Regions from separate parts of the Weizmannia acidilactici genome, predicted to be linked through region 2. Evidence: a T-box and tRNA genes for the amino acid it is inferred to sense, from the RefSeq annotation. Region 2 holds a T-box; the other holds one or more tRNA genes.

Region 1 (11,500 bases), on a different contig from region 2:
GATGTTGACTTATCGTAGGGAGAAGACGTAGAAATACGCTAGCCGATAGGCGCTGGAGCTGGACAAATTCAAGATTCAAGGTTTAAGGTTTCTCTCCCATCCGGTTTTGAGGGAATAAATAAAAATTTCCTATTGAAAACAAAAATTATTTTTGGTAGAATAATTTTTGCCATTAAGGTCCGGTGATGAAGGCGGGAAGGCCACACCCGTTCCCATCCCGAACACGGAAGTTAAGCTTCCCAGCGCCGATGGTAGTTGGGGGGTTCCCCCTGCGAGAGTAGGACGTTGCCGGGCCAGATATTCCGCAGTAGCTCAGTGGTAGAGCAATCGGCTGTTAACCGATCGGTCGTAGGTTCGAATCCTACCTGCGGAGTTATGATGGAGAGCTGTCCGAGAGGTCGAAGGAGCACGATTGGAAATCGTGTAGGCGGCTAAAAGCTGTCTCAAGGGTTCGAATCCCTTGCTCTCCGCCATTATTACTTATACATTGGCCCGTTGGTCAAGCGGTTAAGACACCGCCCTTTCACGGCGGTAACACGGGTTCGAATCCCGTACGGGTCACCATTTCTTACATATTCAGGAGGATTAGCTCAGCTGGGAGAGCATCTGCCTTACAAGCAGAGGGTCGGCGGTTCGATCCCGTCATCCTCCACCATATTATTATCGCGGGGTGGAGCAGTCTGGTAGCTCGTCGGGCTCATAACCCGAAGGTCGCAGGTTCAAATCCTGCCCCCGCAATTTACATAATAGAAGGTCCCGTAGTGTAGCGGTTATCACGCCTGCCTGTCACGCAGGAGATCGCGGGTTCGAGTCCCGTCGGGACCGCCATTCACTTTGATACATAAACGTGGCTCGGTAGCTCAGTCGGTAGAGCAAAGGACTGAAAATCCTTGTGTCGGCGGTTCGATTCCGTCCCGAGCCACCACTGGCCGGTCTAGCTCAATTGGTAGAGCAACTGACTTGTAATCAGTAGGTTGGGGGTTCAAGTCCTCTGGCCGGCACCACGCAATATGGAGGGGTAGCGAAGTGGCTAAACGCGGCGGACTGTAAATCCGCTCCCTCAGGGTTCGGCGGTTCGAATCCGTCCCCCTCCACCATGTACAGGGGCATAGTTTAAAGGTAGAACAGAGGTCTCCAAAACCTCCAGTGTGGGTTCGATTCCTACTGCCCCTGCCACTTTAAAATGGCGGTTGTGGCGAAGTGGTTAACGCACCGGATTGTGGCTCCGGCATTCGTGGGTTCGATTCCCACCATCCGCCCCATACTTGATTGGGCCATAGCCAAGCGGTAAGGCAACGGACTTTGACTCCGTGATGCGCTGGTTCGAATCCAGCTGGCCCAGTATGCGGAAGTAGTTCAGCGGTAGAACACCACCTTGCCAAGGTGGGGGTCGCGGGTTCGAGTCCCGTCTTCCGCTCCATTGATGGCGGCATAGCCAAGAGGTAAGGCAGAGGTCTGCAAAACCTTTATCACCGGTTCGATTCCGGTTGCCGCCTCCATCAATATTTTGCCGGTGTGGCGGAATTGGCAGACGCGCACGACTCAAAATCGTGTGGGTTTATCCCGTGTCGGTTCGACTCCGACCACCGGTATAACTTAATCGTACTTAATCGTAATGAATAAAAACGGCGCCCAAATACGAACAGGCGCTGTTTTTTTTATAACAAAATGTACAGTGGCATAGGAAAGTTCAAGTTTGTATAGAAAGATAAAGAATAAAAGCGTTTACAAAAAACGAAATATAAATTAAAATTTCATTGTTATATAATAATCGGAATAATATTACATAATGCCTTGAATTTCCTGGGGAGATGAAGAAATGAAAATTAAATCTGCTGTACTGTGGGAATCGGGTGCACCCGTGCCTTATGAAGAAAGCAAACCGATTAAAATTGAAACATTGGAGCTGGATGAACCAGAATATGGGGAAGTATTAGTCAAAATGAAGGCGGCCAGTTTATGTCATTCAGATTTGTCGGTCGTGAATGGAAGCAGACCGCGGCCTTTACCAATGGCGCTGGGACATGAGGCTTCCGGTGAAGTCATAAAAACAGGCGAAGGTGTGGTTGACCTGGAGCCGGGTGACCATGTTGTCTGTGTCTTTGTGCCAAGCTGCGGACATTGTTTGCCATGCAAGGAGGGGCGCCCGGCGTTATGTGAAACAGGGGCGGCATCAAATACGGCAGGCACATTAATCGGGGGCGGCATCCGGCTGCATGTAGGAAAAAAGGATGTGAAACACCATCTCGGCGTATCCGCTTTTTCTGAATACGCTGTTGTGTCGCGCCGTTCTTTAATTAAAGTGGACAAAGATATTCCATTTGAAAAACTGGCTCTTTTTGGATGTGCTGTAATTACAGGCGTAGGCGCAGTTGTTAATACTGCCCGCATAAAGTTAGGGAGCACGGTTGCCGTTGTTGGCTTGGGCGGCGTTGGATTAAGTGCATTGATCGGGGCTGTTTCCGCGGGGGCCAGCCGTGTGGTTGCTGTAGACATTAATGAAAATAAATTAAAACAGGCGAAAAAGTTGGGGGCAACGGATGTCTTTAACTCTAAAAATGCTGATGTTGTGAAGAAAATCCTGGAAGCAACCGGCGGCGGGCTTGATTATGTATTTGAAACGGCGGGGGCAGTGACGGCGATGGAAGTGGCTTACGGGATTACAAAACGCGGTGGTACAACCGTCACAACGGGATTGCCGCACCCTGAACATCATTTTTCTTTCCCGTATGTTACGCTAACGGCAGAGGAAAGGACTTTGAAAGGGTCATATCTTGGCAGTTGTGTTCCGGAAAGGGATATTCCCCATTTTATCGATTTGTTTAAAAACGGCCGCTTGCCGGTTGACCGATTGGTGAGCGATTTTATAACTTTGGAAGAGATTAATGAAGGGTTCGATAAATTGGCAAAAGGGGATTCATCGAGGATTATTATTAAATTTGAGTAACCCAGTTGGTTCTAAAAATCAGCTTTTCACTTTATGCAAAGAGCACAAACAGCTGGCAAAGCATATTGCTTCCGATTGGGGAGATGCTATTTTACAATATATGTATCTTTCTAATAGTTTTTGAAAGGAAGCGGACAATGGGCAATCGAAAAGAACTGAAAGACATTGCATTTTCTGTTTTGGATTTAATCCCGATATTGGCAGGAAAAACGCCTGCGGATTCTTTTAAAAATAGCTTGGATCTCGCCCGGCATGTGGAAAAATGGGGTTACAAGCGCTTTTGGCTGGCGGAGCATCATAATATGGCAGGTGTGGCCAGTTCTGCCACAGCTGTTTTAGTTGGATATATTGCATCCGGTACAAATACGATCCGCGTCGGGTCTGGCGGGGTGATGCTTCCGAACCATGCGCCGCTGGTTGTGGCGGAACAGTTCGGGACGCTTGGTTCGATTTACCCGGGCAGGATTGACCTCGGGCTTGGGCGTGCGCCGGGAACAGACCAACTGACAGCGTTAGCGCTCCGCCGGAATTTAAAGGGCAGTGAAATGGATTTTCCAAACAATGTCCAGGAGCTGATGAACTATTTTCTTACAGAACAAGAGCGACGGACTTACGCGCGGGCCGTGGTGGCAGAAGGCGTTGAGGTACCTGTCTGGCTTCTCGGGTCAAGTACGTACAGCGCGACGCTAGCTGCAAAGCTCGGGTTGCCATTTGCTTTTGCGAGTCATTTTGCGCCAGCGCAGCTGTTTGATGCTCTGTACATTTACAGGGAAAATTTCAAGCCGTCCGCCTATTTGAAGGAGCCGTATGTATTGCTTTGCGTCAATGGGATCGCGGCGGATACGGATAAGGAAGCGGAGCGGACCGCCACGAGCCTGTTCCAGTTTTTCCTCGGCGTGATCCGGGGAAGATCACAGCAGCTCCAACCTCCTGTCAACAGCATGGAAGGCATTTGGACGCCTTATGAGGAAGAGATGGCGCGGCGCCAGCTCGAATATGCGTTTATCGGTTCGAAAGAGACAATTAAAGATAAGTTGCAGGATTTACTTGATGAAACAGAAGCGGATGAATTGATGTTTGTTTCACATATATACAACCATGAAGACCGGCTCCGTTCTTATGAATTGCTGGCCGGGCTGAAACAGGATTAAGGAAAAAAGCCCGTTTCGGAGAAAATCCGGAACGGGCAGGTTATGATGTTGTAAAATCTTTTTTTGAAATCCGGTTGACAATTTTTTAGATCTGGTTATAATTATATAAGTGATCTCCATCAGCACATTATATTTTGCCGGTGTGGCGGAATTGGCAGACGCGCACGACTCAAAATCGTGTGGGTTTATCCCGTGTCGGTTCGACCCCGACCACCGGTATACTTATTTGTTAAAAGCCCGCAATCATGTTAGCGGGCTTTTAAAGTCCCCTTTCTTGTTAAGGGGAAATACATTATTCAATAAATGGTTGATATGAAAGTTCTGAAATAACAATATAAGAGCTGATTCCCATCCGGTTAATACTTTTTCGTAATACGGTTGGAATTAACGCTATATTAAACCCAAGCCACCCAAATATGCCCGCGCCACAAGCAGTATATTCATCAAAACTGCTATTTTTATTCCCCGAAAAACGTATTTGACTGCATATACGATGAAGCTGTACCTTTCATTAACCACATTATAATCCTATTTTTCAAAAACAAAAATGAATATTGTATTCCACATGTCCGGCTCCGGCCGTGCACGTATTCATGTTGCTTTTGGTTTCCGTTAAAGCGCCCCATTTCAAAAATTCCTTCCACTTTGCTATCCTGTATGTATATAAAGAAGAAAGGTATGGTCAAATGAACAGGCATTTGATTTCCGCCATCTCGATTGTCTCCTTCGTTTCGGCGCTTTTTTTCCTGGCAGGGCTGGGAACGGTGCTGATAGACCAAACGACAGAAGCAAAATCTGTAAAGGTGGAAAAATCCGGAACGGGTGCGGACACGCCAAAAGCCGGCAATACAAAGCAAATTGTCATCACGGCAATTGGCGACTCGCTGACAAGGGGCACGGGCGATACGTCGGGAAAAGGGTATGCCGGCTATCTCGCGGATGATTTAAAGAAAAAAACGAAAAAGAAAATTCTGCTGCAAAATAACGGCATTAAAGGGCTTACTTCTAGCGGGCTGCTTGAACAGATCAACAAGCCACAAATCAGGCGCGAACTCCGGAATGCCGATATCATTTTGCTCACAATCGGCGGCAATGATTTATTCCAGGGCGGCGAGGCGCTCGATCATTTGAATGAAGCATACATTCAAAAATTGGAAAAGCCGTATTTGGCCAACTTGAAGCAGATTTATGCCGCAATCCGAGCGGCCAACAAAACGGCAACGGTTTATCATATAGGGCTTTATAATCCGTTTATTGACCTGAAGCGTTCCAAACTGACGTCGGCCATTGTCAGACAGTGGAATTTTGATTCTGCATCTCTTGCGGCAAGCTACCCGAAAATCGTCTATGTGCCGACATTTGACCTTTTTGAATTGAATACAAACGACTATTTGTACAGCGACAAATTCCATCCGAACACAGCCGGGTACAAGCTGATCGGAGAGCGCGTTGCTTCCCTGATCCATTTTAGCGAGGAGGATGCAAAATGACGGATGTACCGGCGCTTCAAGTGATTGATGTCCATAAAAAAATCGGCAAAAAAGAAATCATTAAAGGCATCAGCTTCGAAGTAAGGCCCGGGGAGGTGTTCGGGTTTCTCGGGCCAAACGGGGCGGGGAAAACGACGACGATCCGGATGCTGACCGGATTGATCCGCCCGACTTCCGGAAAAATTTTAATCGCCGGCAAAAATGTACAGACCGAGTTTACGGAAGCGATGAAAAATCTCGGTTGCATCGTAGAAAATCCGGAAATGTACCCGTATTTGACCGGCTATGAAAATCTTGAATATTTTGCAAGGATGGATCCGTCGATTCCGAAAAAAAGGATTGACGAAGTCGCGGAACTTGTTGATTTAAGCGCGCGCATCCACGACAAAGTGAAAACATATTCGCTCGGCATGCGGCAAAGGCTCGGCATTGCACAGGCGCTGCTTGGGAACCCGAAGCTATTGATTCTGGATGAGCCGACAAACGGCCTGGACCCTGCCGGCATCCGGGAGATGCGCGAATTTATCCGTTCTTTGGCGGGAAAGGAAGGCATGAGTGTGCTCGTTTCATCGCATTTGTTGGGCGAGGTGCAGTTAATGTGCGATAAGGTCGCCATTATTAACGAGGGGAAAGTGATCCGTACAGGAAGCGTCCACGAGCTGCTTGCCGAAAAAGAGCGCATCTTTTGGAAGGCAGAGCCTCTAGAAAAAGCGCGCGCCCTGCTTGCAGAAGAAACGCAGGTTACGGAAGGGGAAGGCTGTATTTTGGCCACCCCTTATGATGAAGGCAGAATCGCCGGGTGGAACCGGAAGCTCGTTGAAAACGGGGTAGAGGTAAAAGAAATGAAGGCTGTGCTGCCGGCGCTTGAGGATTTATTTTTGGATCTGACAGGGGGCGAACACCGTTGACCAAGTTGATTTATAATGAGCAGCTTAAGCTGTGGAAGAAAAAGCGAATCCTTGTAATTATCCTGATCATTGCCTGCCTTGTTCCAATTTTTACGTATGCACAGTACAAAGAATCGAAATCACTACAGGAAAAAATGGGGACAAGCGACTGGAGGGTCCAGCTCCAAAAGCAGATTGTCGATACACAAAACCGGCTTGGTTCTGCAAGCCTTTCCGATGATTTTAAAAAATATTTGCGGATTACATTAAGCCAGGAACAGTATTATTTAAACCATAATATTAACCCGAACGCGCCGGGTGCCCCGACGTTTATGCGGGTGTTTATCGAAAATGCAATCGGCCTGCTTCTGCCGCTGTTTGTAATGGTGGCGGCGAGCGATATCGTTTCTTCCGAGACAAGTAGAGGGACAATCAAATTGCTTTTGACAAGGCCGGTCAAAAGATGGAAAATCCTCCTCAGCAAATATATCGCGATGCTGCTCTCGGTTTCGTTTATTTTATTATGTACGGCGGTTTTGACGTATGCCATTTCCGGGATCGTATTCGGTTACAGCGGATGGAACCTGCCGATGCTGACGGGCTTTACAACAAAAGGAAACGAATTATTAACAACCCATGTGCATTCGGTTCCGCAATGGTCGTATTTGTTAATGGAGCTCGGCCTTGCCTGGTTTGTTTGTGTTGTGGCCGGAAGTCTCACGTTTATGCTGTCCGTCCTTTTGCGAAGCACAGCTGCTGTGATGGGGATCATGCTGTCATCGTTAATCGCGGGCGCCATCCTCACGAATATGGTTTCCGCCTGGCCGAGCGCGAAATATTTGTTTATGGTAAATCTCCAGCTGACCAATTATGTAAACGGGTCCAGCCCACCGGTTGAAGGAATGACGCTCGGCTTCTCAATAGCTGTCCTTTCTGTCTGGCTTGTATTTTCTCTCATTGTTTCTTTCGTTGTGTTTATGAAACGGGATGTTTATTAGACGCGGCATTTGCGGGACTACTGTGAAAACAAAGTGAAATTCAGAGAAAAACAGTAAAAATGAACAGTACCATTAATAAAATGATAAAGCAGGATTTTTTATAGAGCGGGGCGAAATCCGTTATGGCAAAACAAAAGGGGGAGATGCTGTGATTAAACGGTTTATCGTTGGAATGGGGATTGCTGCGTCCATGTTTATTGCAGGCGTCACTTATTTTTACTTTAATAAAGGGGAAGCCATCGCCACAGAGGCGGCACCCGCGAAAAAGCCGGCAGCGGAGGAAGAAACGGAAGCGAAAGCCGTGATCAAAGCAAGCTTCCGACAGAAGACGCCGAAAAACGAAATGCCGGCATACAGCAGCATGAGCGAGGATGAATTGGTACAGGAAGTACATAATATGACGCATCAAAAAGTGGAGGCAAGCGAAAAATGGGGTGTTTCCGAAATTACGAAGGATAAGGTGGACGCATTATATATGGCCATCCAAAACAAAAATTTCGGGGATCCCGGACTGCAGCACATGCTTCTTAGGATTTTAAAACCGTGGGAAAAAGGTGACTTCAGCAATGCGGTCAAAGCCCATAATGAAGTATGGTCCTACCAGCACGGCAATATCGGAAAAGCACAGAGGCTGTTGACGCCGGCCGAAGAAGCGGCATACATTAAGAAAAATTTTAAATAATCATGAGCATCAGGAAGTGGAGAAAGTGAAAATTTTAGGCGTATCAGGCTCGCTTACCGGCGAGAAAACATCGATCGGCGTTTATGAAGTGCTGATGGCTGCAAAAGCCGAAGATCCGAATGTGGAAACAGAATTGCTTGATTTAAAAGATTACGAGGTGGAATTTGTTAAGGGGTTTCCACTTTCCTACTATAATGACGACACTATCGAGGCCGTAAACAAGCTGTTGGATGCAGATATCCTTGTTTTCGGTTCGCCGATTTACCAGGCGTCCATTACCGGCGCTCTGAAAAATCTGCTCGACCATCTGCACCGGGATGCTTTCCAGTCCAAGGTTTGCGGCATCGTGATAAACGGCGGATCGGATAAGCATTTTTTGGTTGCCGAGTACCAGCTGAAGCCGGTTTTATCGTTTTTAAAAGCAACTTGCGCCGTCCGGAATGTGTTTATCCTTGATGATGATTTTAATGAAGACAATGAAATTTTAAACCCCGATATCCAGGCGCGCATCAGGCGGCTTGCCCGGGAGCTTTTGCAGCTGAAAAAAGGCTTGGAATAAACATTTCCTCGTATACATAAGCAGAAAAGAAGGGTATACATTGATAGCCAGTATACGGGGGGGTTATAAGTGTGAAAGCAGTTACGGTTCAAGGCGCGAAAGATATTTTGGTGAATGAAGTTGGGCGATCCGGTTATCAAAAAACAGGATGATATTTCGATGGATACATCGGCGGATGATTTGCGGGTCGGATTTTCATATTTATAAAGGCACATTGCCGGTCCGGCCGGGATTTATCATCGGACATGAACCAATGGGGATTGTCGAAGAAGTCGGGCCGGATGTGGTCATTGACTGTGCCGGTATGGACGGAAAAAATCGGCAATTGAAGCGATTGAACAGAAACTCAAGCTTCAGGGCGGGACGATCAGTGCCATCCAGATTGCAATGGAAGCGGACCGCAAATTCGGCACGATCCAGCTGACAAGTGTGTATAGGTGGGTCGATTTATAATGCGTCTCCGCTCGGCAGGTTGTTTGGACGAAATATTACATTAAAAATGGGGCAGGCGCCTGCTCTCTACTACATGACGAAACTTTTTATCGATATTTGGAGAAAAAAGTTTGACCAGAATGAAATTGTCACCCATAAAATATTGCTCGGCAAAGCTAGCGATGCGTATAAAATTTTAACGACCATGAAGATCATTGCATTAAAGTCGTACTGAAGCCGTAATGAAAAAGTGCCGGGTGTTCTGTACACCGGCACTTTTTCGGTTTACTTTACGGTTTCAAACTCCCGTTTTAAAATATACTCTGCATGTGCCACTTCTTTTTTTGTCGGCGGCTCGATCCCCTTCAAAGGATAGTCGATGCCGAGAGCTTCGTATTTGTATACGCCCAACTTGTGGTACGGAAGGATTTCGATTTTTTCAACGTTTGGAAGCGAGTGGATGAAATCGGATGTTTTATACAAATCTTTATCGGTATCCACACCCGGAACGAGCACGTGGCGGATCCATACCGGGATGTGTTTATCAGACAGATAGTGGGCAAAATCAAGAATATGCTCGTTAGACATGCCCGTCAGCCATTTGTGCTTTTCGGGGTCAATATGTTTTATGTCCAGCAATACAAGATCCGTATATTTCATCAATTCATCCAGGCCTTTCATAAACCGCGTGCTGTGGGAAAAATTTCCGCCTGCTGTATCAATGCACGTATGGACGCCAATCTCCTTGCATGCTTTAAACAGTTCGATCAGAAAATCGATATGCAGCAAAGGCTCGCCGCCGCTGACTGTAATGCCGCCGCCGGAAGCTTCGATAAAAGGCAAATAGTCCTGCACGTCTTTCATAATTTCATCTACGGTCATTTCTTTGCCTTCGTTTATTTTCCAAGTATCCGGGTTATGGCAAAATTTGCATCGCAACGGGCAGCCTTGCGTGAATACGACATAGCGGATTCCAGGGCCGTCGACGGTTCCAAATGATTCGGTCGAATGAATACTCGTTGAGATTTTCATAAAAATCAAATCCTTCTTTTAGATTTCTGGACTTCCACAAGTTCAGGCTTCAAAAAAGGGGAGGGGGCATGGAGTGCATGCCGCCCTTTGTTTTTATCGATTACATCATTTCATGGAATGTACGGTTAATGACTTCCAATTGTTGTTCCCTTGTCAGTTTAATGAAATTAACTGCATATCCGGATACACGGATCGTTAATTGCGGATATTTTTCCGGATGATCCATTGCATCCAGCAATGTTTCACGATGCAAGACGTTGACGTTCAGATGATGCGCTTTCTTCGCCATATAACCGTCCAACATGCCGTCCAAGTTGGATACGCGTGTATCTTCTTCATGTCCGAGAGCTTCCGGCACGATGGAGAACGTGTTGGAAATGCCGTCCAGCGAATATTTATAAGGCAGTTTCGCAACAGAGCTCAGCGAGGCGACTGCACCATGCGTATCGCGGCCATGCATCGGGTTGGCGCCTGGCGCAAACGGTTCTCCGGCTTTCCTTCCATCCGGTGTGCTTCCCGTTTTCTTTCCGTATACAACGTTTGAAGTAATCGTCAAGATAGAAGAAGTAGGAACCGAATTGCGGTAAGTCGGATGTTTTCTCAGTTTTTCCATGAACGTTTTTACAAGGTTTACAGCAATTTCGTCGACACGGTCGTCGTTGTTGCCGTATTTCGGGAAATCACCTTCGACTTCATAGTCAACCGCAAGGCCGTTTTCATCGCGGATAACTTTGACTTTCGCATATTTAATTGCGCTTAAAGAGTCAACTGCAACGGACAGGCCGGCAACGCCGAATGCCATTGTGCGCAAAATTTTGCGGTCATGCAACGCCATTTCAAGCCGTTCATAAGAATATTTGTCATGCATGTAATGGATGATGTTCATTGCATTGACGTATACGCCTGCAAGCCAGTCAAGCATCCGGTCGTATTTTTCCATAACTTCATCATAATCCAGATATTCTGAAGTAATCGGCCGGTAAGGAGGCGCAACCTGGACTTTCAGTCGTTCATCAATGCCACCGTTAATGGCATACAGCAAAGCTTTTGCCAAGTTTACACGGGCGCCGAAGAATTGCATTTGTTTGCCGATCCGCATTGCCGATACGCAGCAGGCAATACCGTAATCATCGCCGTATTCTTCACGCATCAAGTCATCGTTTTCGTATTGGATGGCGCTCGTTTTAATTGACATTTTCGCGCAATATTGTTTCCATTTATCCGGCAGTTTTGTCGACCACAGCACGGTCAAGTTCGGTTCAGGCGCAGGGCCTAAGTTGTCGAGCGTATTCAGGAAGCGGAACGAATTTTTTGTAACGAGC
Region 2 (11,500 bases):
CCGCGCAAAAACCGGAGCTCACGGCCGGCCGTAAGCGATCGCCTTAGAATCTCGGCGGCCACGCGCTTCCGGGCCATATCGCCGAGCTGGACGTAAGCGACCGCCGTGGCCCAAAGTGAGCGGCCCAAGCAGTCATCCGATCGCGTTTCCGATTCCGGGGTGCGGTCAAAATAAAAGTTGTTCTGAAACCAACCGTCCTCCCTTTGCGCCCAGAGCAAGAAGGCTAAATACCGGTCCAGCAGCCGGAATAATCGCCGGCGTTCGTCAAGCGCATCGTCTCCCAACAGATCGAGCCACTCCAGGCACAGACAGATGGCTCGCGCGTTGTCGTCGGTCGAATACCCTTCGCGGCGGCGCGGAATGCGCCCTAAACTGTGCTCAAGCAACCCCGTGTCGTCAGTCATGCGTTCCAAATGATCGAACTTAACGACTGACGGAGACAACGGGCTTCACCTCACCTTCCCATCGTTCTGCCGCTTTTTCATGGCCGTCCGTTTCGCCGCTGAGCCGTTCAAACAGCTGGAGGTATTGCCCGCCGACGCGTGGCCAGTAGGTGTTCGCGCCGATCTCTCTGATTTTCTCCTCCCAATGCCGCATCGTCGCGTCATCGGACAATAAGCGGCGGAGTTGCTGCTCCCAAGCGGGGATATCGTTGTACGGCAGCAGTAGTTCCTCGCACCCGCGCAGCAGATCGCGGGCATGTTCATAGGGCGTCGAGAGGACCGGACGGCCGACGCCGACCGCGTAGGCCAACGTGCCACTCGTGATTTGCTGCATGCCGGGATACGGCGTGATGTAAAGGTCGCACGCCGTCAAGTAAGCGACCAGTTCTTCCTCGCTGACATAGCGATCGACCATCCGCACATTCGCCTCCAGCCCGAGGCGGCGAATCATGTCCTGCAATTCCTCGCGATACGCTTCCCCTTCGCGCTTTTTCACTTCGGGGTGCGTTTGGCCGGCGATGACATACAACGTCTCCGGCACTTCACGGACGACACCCGGCAAAGCGCGGATCACCGATTCAATGCCTTTGCCGCGGTTGAGCAATCCAAAGGTGAACAGGACTTTGCGCCCTTCAAATCCGAGCTCGCTCCGGAGTTGATCGCGCTCCTCGTCGCGCGGTTCCGGAGCGCCGTGCGGAATGTAGATGATTTTTTGTTCCGGCAAGTTAAACGCATGGGTTAAGTACGGGATCGCCCGGCGATTCATGACGACGATCGCGTTACTTGCGTCGGCGATTTCTTGTTGAATCCGCCGATAAGGCGGCTGCGGATCGGCAAAGATGGTGTGGAACGTCGTGACGAGCGGTTTTTTTAAGGCGTGAATGAAATCCAATATGTATTCACCCGCTTCGCCGCCGAAAATGCCGAATTCGTGCTGCAAAACCACGACCGACACATCGCTGCGGTTGACCCGTTCCGCCATCTGTTTATACGCCGAGCGGTCTTCAGCCGCCAGCGGCCAGAACTTCGGATCGTTCCGATAGGCCCCATCTCCGTCGTTTTCGTTATAGAGCACGATCACCGGGTCGTCGTCGCGCCGGCTGCCGGCTACGCACACGCTGCTTCGAAGATGCTCGGTGAACGTGGCGATGCCGCAGCGGCGCGGGGGATACGTGCTGACATAGGCAATCCGCTTCATGCTTGCATCACCTCTCCGGGATCGTTGATGATCGAATTTTTGAACACCTCGCCGGCAGGCGCCACGGTCCGGTACCCGAAAATGCTGTTGCTGAGACGGCTGCCGTCGCGTACGACCGAACGATCCCACAAGATGGAATTTGAACAATGGACGCGGGCGCCGATGCGGCAATTGTCGCCGATCACGGCATAAGGACCGATCACCGCTTGGTCGCCGATCTTGACTTTGTTGCCGATCAAAACCGGCGGCACGAACAGCACCCCTTTACCGAATTCGACGTCTTCCCCTGCCCATACACCGGGCTGAACCTGACGTCCTTGCATGGGAAGGGGAAACCGTCGGTCGAGCACATCCCAATGAACTTGGCGGTAACGGCTCGGCGTTCCCATATCGCGCCAGTAGCCGCGGCTGATCATGCCATAGACGCCGGCACTTTCTTGAATCAAACGCGGGAACGTTTCGCGTTCAATGGAAACTTCGCGCTGCGCCGGAATATATCGGAAGACGTCCGGCTCGAGGATGTACAAGCCGGCATTGATCCGGTTGGACGGCGCTTCTTCAGGACGGGGCTTCTCAACAAACCGAAGGATCCGTCCGGTATCGTCTTGTTCGACGACCCCGTACGAAGTCGGATCATCCACTTCCGTCAAGGCAATGGTGGCGATGCCGCCGTGCTGGCGGTGAAATTCGAGCAGCGGGATCAGCTCCGGCAGATGGACGATGTCGGCGTTGAACACCAGGAAGCAGTCATCAAAGAAGCGTTCCGCGTTTTTGATGGCTCCGGCCGTCCCCATGGGGAACGGTTCAACCGCGTACTCAATCTTCACTCCCCAGCGGCGGCCGTCGCCGAAATGGCGACGAATCACATCCGAGCAGTGGCGCGCCGCCATGACAAAGTGGTCGACGCCTTGTTCACGCAAATGGGTGATGAGATGTTCCAACCAAGGGCGATTCGCGATGGGCGCCATCGGCTTCGGTAAATTTTCGGTTAAAGGACGAAGTCGAGTGCCCAAACCTCCGGCTAAAAGCAATGCTTTCATTTTGCCATCCCTCCATTAGATTCGAGATTCGTGCCGTACGAAGACCGAAACAGATGTATGAATGAGAAAATAAAAGACGTGAGGCTTGTGAAAACCTTTTATTAGCACTCAACAGTTCTGGATGCTAATAGTATACATAATATTCCCATGGAATGGCAAGTCAAACGCTTTGACACCCGGTATTTCCCCTTACCGTCGTTGGCGCTGGGCGTCGCCGCGGTCCTGCTGATCCCTTGTCTGGCTTCAACTCGGCCGCCTAACCGTCCTTGGCGGGAACGGCTCTCAAACTGGGATTACGGCGGTCCGTGTCTGCTTGACCATTCATGTTGTCGACATAATGTGGTATATTATGCAGAATGGAGGGAGGTGAAGACGCCGATGCCTACTCCGCATCCGCCCTATCGCGTCGGCATTGCCGGCGCGGGCGCTTTTGCGACATTCCTAGCCGGCGCGCTCGCCCCGTTGCCTGAATTTGAATTGGCAGCCGTCGCCGGCCGCACGGACGAAAAACGCCAAAGCGTAATAAGCGCCTATCGCCTTCACCGCTCCGAGGCCGGACGCCCGCGCGAGTTTCGGGAAGCTTCCCAGCTTATCGAGGATCCGGATATCGACGTGGTGATCTTGACCACACCGCCCCGCCTTCATGCGCCGCTCGGCGAACTGGCGCTCAAGCGGGGCAAACACCTGCTTGTGGAGAAACCGGGCGCACTGAATGCAACCGCTTTAGAAAATCTTGCCCGGCTCGCGAAGAAACAGCGGCGCGCATTCGCCGTCAACCTGGTTTTGCGGTACAACCCTCTGGTGGAAGCGGCTGAAAAGATCATCCGCCACCGCCTGCTGGGCCGGGTATACCACGCCAGTCTGCGCAACAGCGCACACCGCGTCGCATCCGGCCATTGGTTCTGGGACCGTGAACGGAGCGGGGGGCTCTTCATCGAACACGGCGTTCACTTCTTTGAAGTCGGCCGCCATTGGTTCGGCGACGCCGTAGAAGCCCAAGGCTTCGCCTTAACGGAAGCCAACGGAGAATCGTCGCGCATGTGGGCGAGCGTGCTTCACCGCGATCGGACAGGGCGGGATGATTTACAAGAAGGACAAAACACGAGGCAAAAGACAGGGGCTCCGTCTCCTCATGAGTACATCCCGGTCCACTACTACCACGGTTTCGTCATGGACTCGGACGCACCCGAGTCGACGCAATGGGATGTCTACTGTGCGCAAGGCCGAATCGTGCTCGACGGTTGGATTCCCCAACGGCTGTATATCGAAGGTACGCTGACGGCGGGACAGGCGGACTGGATCGACGCTCTGCTCGACGCCGTGCCCACCCAACCGTCAGCAGAGGCCGTCGAAAAAGTCCGGGCAGCAGCGGCGTCAATATCGGCATCCGGCCATTCAAAACACTTGTCAGCCGGCCGCCGGCCCTATCGGCGGACATTGGAACTCACGGATCGGCAGAGTTGGTATGAGGCGATGGCGCAGGCCCGCTTTCTGGAGGTGTGCCGGATGATCCAAGACTCTGATTGGAGCGGACTGGTGACGCCCGCCGATGCCGTGGCGGATTTGGCCTTAGCCGAGGCCTGTACGGCTTCGACGGGGCGGTGTGAAGAATAAAAGCCGCGCGGCGCGGGAGACTGTTTGCGAACAGACGGGACGGCTTGTGCGGAGAAGCCTGATCGAATCGTGCCACACGGGCCGTTTTGAGCAAAATCACGTAAAAAACCGCCAACCGATTAGGGGTTGGCGGTTTTTGCGTTTGAAACGGAGGAACGAACGAAACCATTTTTACGCAAAGAAAAAGAAAAGATCCTTTCCCGCATGCGACGCTTCCATGTCGATGATAGGAACGACATGCCGGCCGTCGCGGCGGCTTGCGTGTCCACGAGGCGCTGCCGAACGAGGCTGTTTTAAAAGCGTAAATTATCGCCGACGCCTTTCATTCCCGTCTCAAGAAATCTTTTCAAGACGATGCGTTATAAAGCGGCCAAAGCTCTTAAAACATGACGGCGTTGCAGTTGATACTTTGAAAGAACGGAAACGGTTTTTAGGGCAGCCATCCGTTGTTTTTGGCGATCGCGATCGCTTCCACACGGTTTTTCGCACCCAGCTTCTGCAAGATTTCGGACATGTAGTTGCGCACCGTCCCGTTGGAAAGGTACAACGCGCCGGCGATTTCGGCGGACGTCTTCCCGGCCGCGGCCAACTGCAAAATTTGCAACTCCCTTTCCGTCAACGGCGGCTCTGCTTTGATCCACTCAAAGGATAAATCCGGGCTGAACACACGCCGGCCGTTATGGATGAGGCGGATCGCTTCGGCCAGTTCATCGCTCGGCGTATCCTTGAGCAAATAGCCGTGGACGCCCGACTCTAAAGCGGCGCAGAAATAACCGGGGCGGGCGAACGTCGTCACGATGATGACCTTCGTCTCCGCGCCGATTTCTTTTAATCGGCGGGCCACTTCCAGCCCGTTCATGCCCGGCATTTCGATGTCCATCAGGCAAACGTCCGGCTTCTTGTCCTCTATCAACGCCAACGCTTCGGCGCCGTCCGACGCTTCGCCGACCACTTCCAAATCGTCTTCCAAATTGAGGAGCGTGGCGATCGCGCTGCGCAGCATGCCTTGATCTTCCGCGATGACGATGCGAATTCTCTCCCTCACTCTGAACGCCTCCCCGCTTGCGCCGCTGTCACGGGTACCGTAATAACGGCGCGCGTGCCGCGGGATGTCGGTTCATAGACGAGCGCGCCATCCACCATGGCGAGCCGTTCCCGCATCCCGATGATGCCGCTGCCGCCGCTCGATGTTTCTGAAAATCCGATTCCGTCATCCTCGACAATGAGAAAAATGGTTTCAGGCTCGTGATGGATCATGATGGAACAAGTCTTCGCGCGGCTGTGTTTCACGATGTTATGGACGAGCTCGCGCAAAATATAGCTTAATATGCTTTCTTTTAAAGGGGACCACCGGGGCAGGCCCGTCCGCTCATAGCGGCAGACAATGCCCGCCACATCTAAGATCTCCCGCGCCGAGCGGATTTCGTCGTCCCACGACGTCGTTTTCATCGAGCTGACAATGTGGCGGACATCTTTTAGCGCCGCGCGCGCCGTTTGATGAACGTCGGCAATTTCCCGCTTTGCCCGTTCCGGATCGCGATCGATCAGTTTACCGGCCAGTTCGCTTTTTAACGCCATCATGGACAGCAACTGGCCGAGCGTGTCATGCAAATCGCGGGCGATGCGCTGGCGTTCTTCCTGTTTGACCAGCGCTTGAATCTTTTTGTTCGCCGCCTCCAGTTCATTCGCCACTCTTATGTATTGAGATAGCGAGCGCACAACCACGGGCATCAAAAGCAACATCAGAATGGTCGGAACGCTGCTCAAGAAAAAATTCACATCGTGCGGAATGCGGCCGAAGCTGTAAAGAACGGCAACCGCGAAAAACACCGTCGCATAAACATAGTAACTGGTCCTCGGACGCGGGTCGTTTCCTGAGAGCGATACCGGATAGATGAACAAGGAAAAATATTCGGCTCCATATAGCCAAGTGAACGCCGCGATGATGACGCATTGAAGGAAGAGATAGCGAAAGCGAATCGCCCAATCCTGGTAGCTCTTTCGGTAGAAATAGACAAAAAGAATCAAGGCGGCGTAACCATATACCGCTTCGGAAAACGGTCGGCCGATCAAATCGCACACCGGAAAAAACAAATAGACGAGCCAGATGAGCGGGTTTAATTCCGCGCGAAGCCGCTGCCACACGCTCATCCCTCTTTCTTTCTTGCAAGGCTATAAATCGATAATACGACAAAAATGAGAAAATAGACAACAAGGAGTCCGATATCCATGGCGGACGGCGCTTCACCGGACAGCAGCCGCCAGGCTCCGTCCCCGTAGCGAAAGGAGGGGAGCCATACGCCGATCGCCTGCAAGGCTTTGGGTAAATAGGGGAGCGGCGTCCATAACCCGCCCGCCAAGGCGAGCCCGAGATACAAAACGTTGGTTAAAGCGTTCGACAATTGTGCGTTGGCCGCCGTTCCGATAAAAAGGCCGAGCGCCATAAAGGTCAAACCGCCTGACCAAAGCCATACAAAGCAACCGATCCATGCCTCGACCGGCAGGCGGACGCCGTTGACGACTGCGCCGGCGAGAAAAATGAACAAAAGGATAAAGGCGTTAAGCACCATTTGCGCGAATATCTTGGACAGCAGGTGCCCGCCTCTCGGCAGCGGCGTGATCCATAACCGGCGTGCCCATCCGCTTTCCTTTTCCTGGGCGAAACGAAGGCTCAACCCGCTGAGCGACTGGGCCAGGATGCTGAATGAGGCCATCGACATGAGAAAAAACGCCGCCCAACGGACGCCGCCGTACCGATTCGGAACCGCCACGACATCCGTATAGATAAAATAAAACAACAACGGCCAAAACAAGGACGGCCATATAAAATATTGATTTCGAAACGTTTTCAACAGCTCGATGCGGCATAAATACAGCGTCGCGCGCACCATTCTTCCCCTCCTTTGCTTCCTGGGTTTCTCGCAGCCAGGCTTGAGCCGCACAAATTCCTCGATGGCGGCGGTATTCCCCGTCGACCGCTTCATCCCGTCCCATGGCTCCTTCCCATCTTCGTTTACTTTGTTTCGATCCCGCGCAAGGTCCGGTCATTCCAATCCGCGGCCGTCCAAGTCGGTGGGTGTCCCGCCCGTTCCAAACGGGCCTATCAGGCGCTTGGCTCCCCGACGGCAACGAGCCGCCCGGCGTTCAATACGATCAGGCGCGTCGCCCACCGCGCCGCTTCTTCAGCTGAATGGGCGGTGAAAAGGACGGTTCTTCCGCTTCGTCCTAGACGGCAAACGATCTCCCAAAAACGCGTTTTTGCGGCATCATCCATCCCGTTCGTCGGCTCATCCAAAATCAAAATGTCGGGATCGCCGGCCATCGCCAACGCAAACTCAAGCCGGCGCTTCTGACCGCCGGAAAGCCGACGGGCGTATTGATCGGCGACATCGCTCAAACCGGCCATTTCAATGAGCGCATCCGCCGTTAACGGCTTTCGGTAAAAGGCGCGCCATAGGTCGATCATCTCCCGGACTTTGATGTAATCAATGAACGGTGCTTCCTGAAAAACCGCGCCGATTTTGACTCGTGCTTCCGGATGGCCGGGCGGGCGGCCGGCGACCGTCACGTTTCCCCTCGTCGGCCGCCTGATGCCGAGCAAGATCGAGAGGAGCGTCGTTTTGCCCGCGCCGTTCGGTCCAACGAGCGCCGTCACGCCGCCTTTTTCGATTTCAAAGCTGAGATCGTCGAGAATCGTCTTTCCCTTTTCGATCTTTGTCACTTTCTCTAATTTCACGACCGGATACATCGGTCCCCCTCCTTTATCGCCAGCATAAAAAAATAGGCCACACGGCGGCCAGTGGGGGTTGTCATCCGTTCATCATGACAAATGTCACCTCATGGGCGATCTTTGACGCCTTCATCCAGGGGCCTCATCAGCGCGCAGCCAGCGGCTTTATGAGGAGCCCCGAAGCCTGCCTCCGCTCCGGCGCCCTTTCACGGAGCGCCGGACGATGGGCGCTCTTTTCCCGGGTAGGAGTAAAATAATTGTGGGAGCAAGGAAAGGAATAAATGGTAATATTAGTTAAATAAATAGACCTTGATGGCTAGGAGCAGATGATCTTCATCCAGTCCTAGCCACCAAGGCCATCAGGCGATCGTTCAGTAAGAGAAAGCAGGAAAAACAAGAAATGAGGGCCTCTTTTTTGTACAATGAGTTTGTCCAAAAAAACCGTACAAAGGAGGCCCTCACATGAGACATTATAACCCGAAATACCCGACTTTAGAAGAGCTTGAACGCCATGTCTTTCAGGTGTTACAGGAGATGTTTGGCAAGGTTTTGACGATGGTTTTGGAACAGATGGATGCCGAAATCGCCGAAGCGCGGGATAAACGTCGCTTTCGCTTGAAAGATCGGCGCGACGTTCACATCGATACGATGTTCGGTCCGTTGACCATCAAACGCAACTATTATCAAGACCGGGAAAATGGTCGTTATATCGCTTTATTGGATCAGTATCTGGCTTTTGACGGCCGCAAGGGATTCAGCCCGCTTCTTGAACAATGGGCAATGGCCTTGGCCGTGGCCGGTCCGTCTTACCGCCACGCCGTGAAGCAATTGGAGACATTCTTAGGGTATGCCCCCATGAGCCACGAAGCGTTGCGTCAGCATCTCCTCGCATCCGAGGTGTGTGAGCCGAAGTCCAAACAACCCGCGCCTGAGGTGCTTTTTGTCGAGGTGGACGGGTTATTTGTGAAACAGCAAAAAGAAAAGGGCGGCAAGAAGAAAAAGGCGAAAGAACTTAAGATCGCTTTAGTCCATACGGGTTGGGAACAAGACGGCTCCAAACGGCGGAAATTGAAGAATAAACGGCACTATTTCCACACGGGCTCCGAGCCGTTTTGGGAAGGCTTTGAAAGCTTCTTGGAGCAGCACTACGACTATGACGCGACGAAAACGAAGTTGGTCATTAACGGGGATGGAGCCGGTTGGATTTCGGCTTGCCAAGATGACTTCAAGGGCCGGGCGTTTTATCATTTGGATCGGTTCCATGTCGCCCGCGATTTGCATCTAATCATGAAAGATCATCCGCGCTATTCCACGATGAGACGGGCGCTGAACGAGAATGATCCGGAGCGGTTGATCGTGGAGTTGAACAGTGCCGTGGGAACGATGGCTACACCGGAAGGCGAAACAAAGCTGGAGGCGTTCATCGCGTATATCACGAATCATAAAGAAGCGTTACGGGATTATAAAGCGTGGCTCGAAGCGCAAGGGATAGACACGCACAGGCTGTGCACGATGGGGGCTTCGGAAGGCTTGATGAGCCAATTTGCGGCTCGCCTCAAACAGGGGCGCAGTTGGAGTGCAGCCGGTGTAGAGGCGATGACCCAATGGATAATTGCCGACAAGGATCGGTTGGAGGTCAAAACGTGGTTTGGGCAATGGGTGCCGAACCGTGAAACAAACGGTTCGGGTCGTAAGGCTCCAGAGACCAAAACCCGTAAAAGGCTGACCAAGCAAATCGTAAATGATGTACGCGACAACATCCCCTATATGAAACAATCTTCAGGCACGATGATTCACCGCGCTTTGAAAGGGCTGATCGGTTTTTAAAAACTTGGAGAGATCTAAAGCAAGAAGACCAAGAAAATAGAAGAGCGCTTACAAAATGGATTGTACAAAAAAGATGCCCACAAAAGCTTGACTGCATCTTTTCCCGGCAACGCCTTGACTTTTCGCCGAACTTGGCTTAAGATTACTGAGCAAAAGAAGTGCATCGTTGTAGGATGGCGCACAATCGAACATAAGGCATCAGCGATGACGAAGAAGAGTAAGCGAAATCCGGGTATGATAGAGAGCCGGCGGCGGGTGGAAAGCCGGTATATCCGTTTCGCCGAATGGGCTTCCGAGCTCCGACCCGAACGTTCAGTAGGCGTCGGCGGTTCAAACCGTTATGACAACGAGCGCGTTCGCGATGAACGAATGAAGGTGGCACCACGGGTTCCCCCGTCCTTTTTTCAGGGCGGGGGTTCCATTATTTAACGGGGCAAACAATCGGAACCCCCACGCGTTGCCGAATACCCGCTTCCTGCAAAGGAATGCGCTCGACTCTTCCGGGAGGTTCCGATCGTCGAAAGAATTCCTTAAACCGGTTCGCCTCTAAATTGAACCCGCTTCTTCCTTGTTGATCCCGCATAAACCGTGGGGCCGTTCAAAATAGAGGTTTCGAGGAGGTTGATTGCAAATGGAAGGAAAAATTGTATTAACGGGAATTAAGCCGACGGGCGATTTGCACATCGGCAACTATGTCGGCGCAATCCGTCCGGCCATCGAGCTGACCCAAGAGCCCGGCGTCAAGCCCGTCTATTTCATCGCGGATTACCACGCGTTAACGACGATGCGCGATCCGAAAGAACTCCACGACCGCACTTATGAGATCGCGGCCGCTTGGATCGCTTTCGGGCTCGATCCCGATAAAGTCCTGTTTTATCGGCAATCCGACATCCCTGAAATTTTCGAGCTGACGTGGATTTTGTCGTGCCTGGCGAGCAAAGGGCTGTTGAACCGCGCCCACGCCTACAAAGCGAAGGTCGAGGAAAACTTGAAAGCGGGGCGTGATCCCGATACCGGAGTGAACATGGGATTCTTCAACTATCCCGTGCTGATGGCGGCCGATATCCTCTTGTTTAAAACCGACCTCGTCCCCGTTGGAAAAGACCAAATTCAGCACGTGGAAATCGCCCGGGACATCGCGGAAAACTTCAACCGCACCTACGGCGAGACCTTCCGCTTGCCGGAGGCGCTCATCGATGAAGCGACCGCCGTCATCCCCGGTCTGGACGGCCGCAAGATGAGCAAAAGTTACGGTAACGTCATTCCGCTTTTCAGCGACGAAAAGACGTTGAAAAAATTGATCTTCCGCATTAAAACCGATTCCAAGCCGCCGGAAGAACCGAAAGATCCGGAAGAATCGACGTTGTTTCATATTTACAGGGGTTTTGCGGAAAAAGAAGAAGTCGAAGCGCTCGCTCGCCGTTATCGGGAAGGCATCGGTTACGGCGAAGTGAAAAACATGTTGTTTGAACTCTTAAACCGCAAATTGGTGGAACCCCGCCGCATCTATCGCGAATTGATCGACGACAAAGCGAAGCTCGACAAGTGGTTGGCGGAAGGCGCGGAAAAAGCGCGTGAAATCGCCCGTCCGTTCATGAACGACATCCGCAAAAAAATCGGCCGCCTTTTATAAAAAACGGCCTGCCGT

The links. A T-box is a leader RNA that pairs with one kind of tRNA and senses whether it is charged. The one in region 2 lies ahead of GBH70_RS13980 (tryptophan--tRNA ligase), so its partner is inferred to be a tRNA-Trp.
Region 1: it encodes a tRNA-Trp, which carries the amino acid that the T-box ahead of GBH70_RS13980 (tryptophan--tRNA ligase) is inferred to sense. The anticodon was not compared.

The regions. Positions count from the first base shown of each region.
Region 1 covers NZ_BKZR01000011.1:66,855-78,354, reverse strand. Annotated here, with positions in the region: rRNA gene rrf (5S ribosomal RNA) at 179-294, shown strand; tRNA gene GBH70_RS06050 (tRNA-Asn) at 302-373, shown strand; tRNA gene GBH70_RS06045 (tRNA-Ser) at 381-473, shown strand; tRNA gene GBH70_RS06040 (tRNA-Glu) at 490-564, shown strand; tRNA gene GBH70_RS06035 (tRNA-Val) at 580-655, shown strand; tRNA gene GBH70_RS06030 (tRNA-Met) at 665-738, shown strand; tRNA gene GBH70_RS06025 (tRNA-Asp) at 753-828, shown strand; tRNA gene GBH70_RS06020 (tRNA-Phe) at 850-925, shown strand; tRNA gene GBH70_RS06015 (tRNA-Thr) at 929-1,004, shown strand; tRNA gene GBH70_RS06010 (tRNA-Tyr) at 1,013-1,097, shown strand; tRNA gene GBH70_RS06005 (tRNA-Trp) at 1,103-1,176, shown strand; tRNA gene GBH70_RS06000 (tRNA-His) at 1,187-1,262, shown strand; tRNA gene GBH70_RS05995 (tRNA-Gln) at 1,271-1,342, shown strand; tRNA gene GBH70_RS05990 (tRNA-Gly) at 1,346-1,420, shown strand; tRNA gene GBH70_RS05985 (tRNA-Cys) at 1,426-1,499, shown strand; tRNA gene GBH70_RS05980 (tRNA-Leu) at 1,510-1,592, shown strand; gene GBH70_RS05975 (zinc-dependent alcohol dehydrogenase family protein) at 1,820-2,947, shown strand; gene GBH70_RS05970 (LLM class flavin-dependent oxidoreductase) at 3,085-4,098, shown strand; tRNA gene GBH70_RS05965 (tRNA-Leu) at 4,235-4,317, shown strand; gene GBH70_RS05960 (GDSL-type esterase/lipase family protein) at 4,785-5,588, shown strand; gene GBH70_RS05955 (ABC transporter ATP-binding protein) at 5,585-6,496, shown strand; gene GBH70_RS05950 (DUF2705 family protein) at 6,493-7,473, shown strand; gene GBH70_RS05945 (DUF6241 domain-containing protein) at 7,622-8,155, shown strand; gene GBH70_RS05940 (NADPH-dependent FMN reductase) at 8,181-8,714, shown strand; partial or broken gene GBH70_RS17785 (hypothetical protein) at 8,863-8,949, shown strand; partial or broken gene GBH70_RS05935 (glutathione-dependent formaldehyde dehydrogenase) at 8,989-9,389, shown strand; gene pflA (pyruvate formate-lyase-activating protein) at 9,432-10,178, opposite strand; gene pflB (formate C-acetyltransferase) at 10,279-11,500, opposite strand, start outside.
Region 2 covers NZ_BKZR01000045.1:12,799-24,298, forward strand. Annotated here, with positions in the region: gene GBH70_RS13935 (YyaL domain-containing protein) at 1-443, opposite strand, end outside; gene GBH70_RS13940 (glycosyltransferase family 4 protein) at 424-1,641, opposite strand; gene GBH70_RS13945 (nucleotidyltransferase family protein) at 1,638-2,681, opposite strand; gene GBH70_RS13950 (Gfo/Idh/MocA family protein) at 3,060-4,295, shown strand; gene GBH70_RS13955 (response regulator transcription factor) at 4,726-5,340, opposite strand; gene GBH70_RS13960 (sensor histidine kinase) at 5,337-6,446, opposite strand; gene GBH70_RS13965 (ABC transporter permease) at 6,443-7,279, opposite strand; gene GBH70_RS13970 (ABC transporter ATP-binding protein) at 7,399-8,043, opposite strand; gene GBH70_RS13975 (ISLre2 family transposase) at 8,488-9,852, shown strand; T-box leader at 10,048-10,256, shown strand; gene GBH70_RS13980 (tryptophan--tRNA ligase) at 10,484-11,485, shown strand.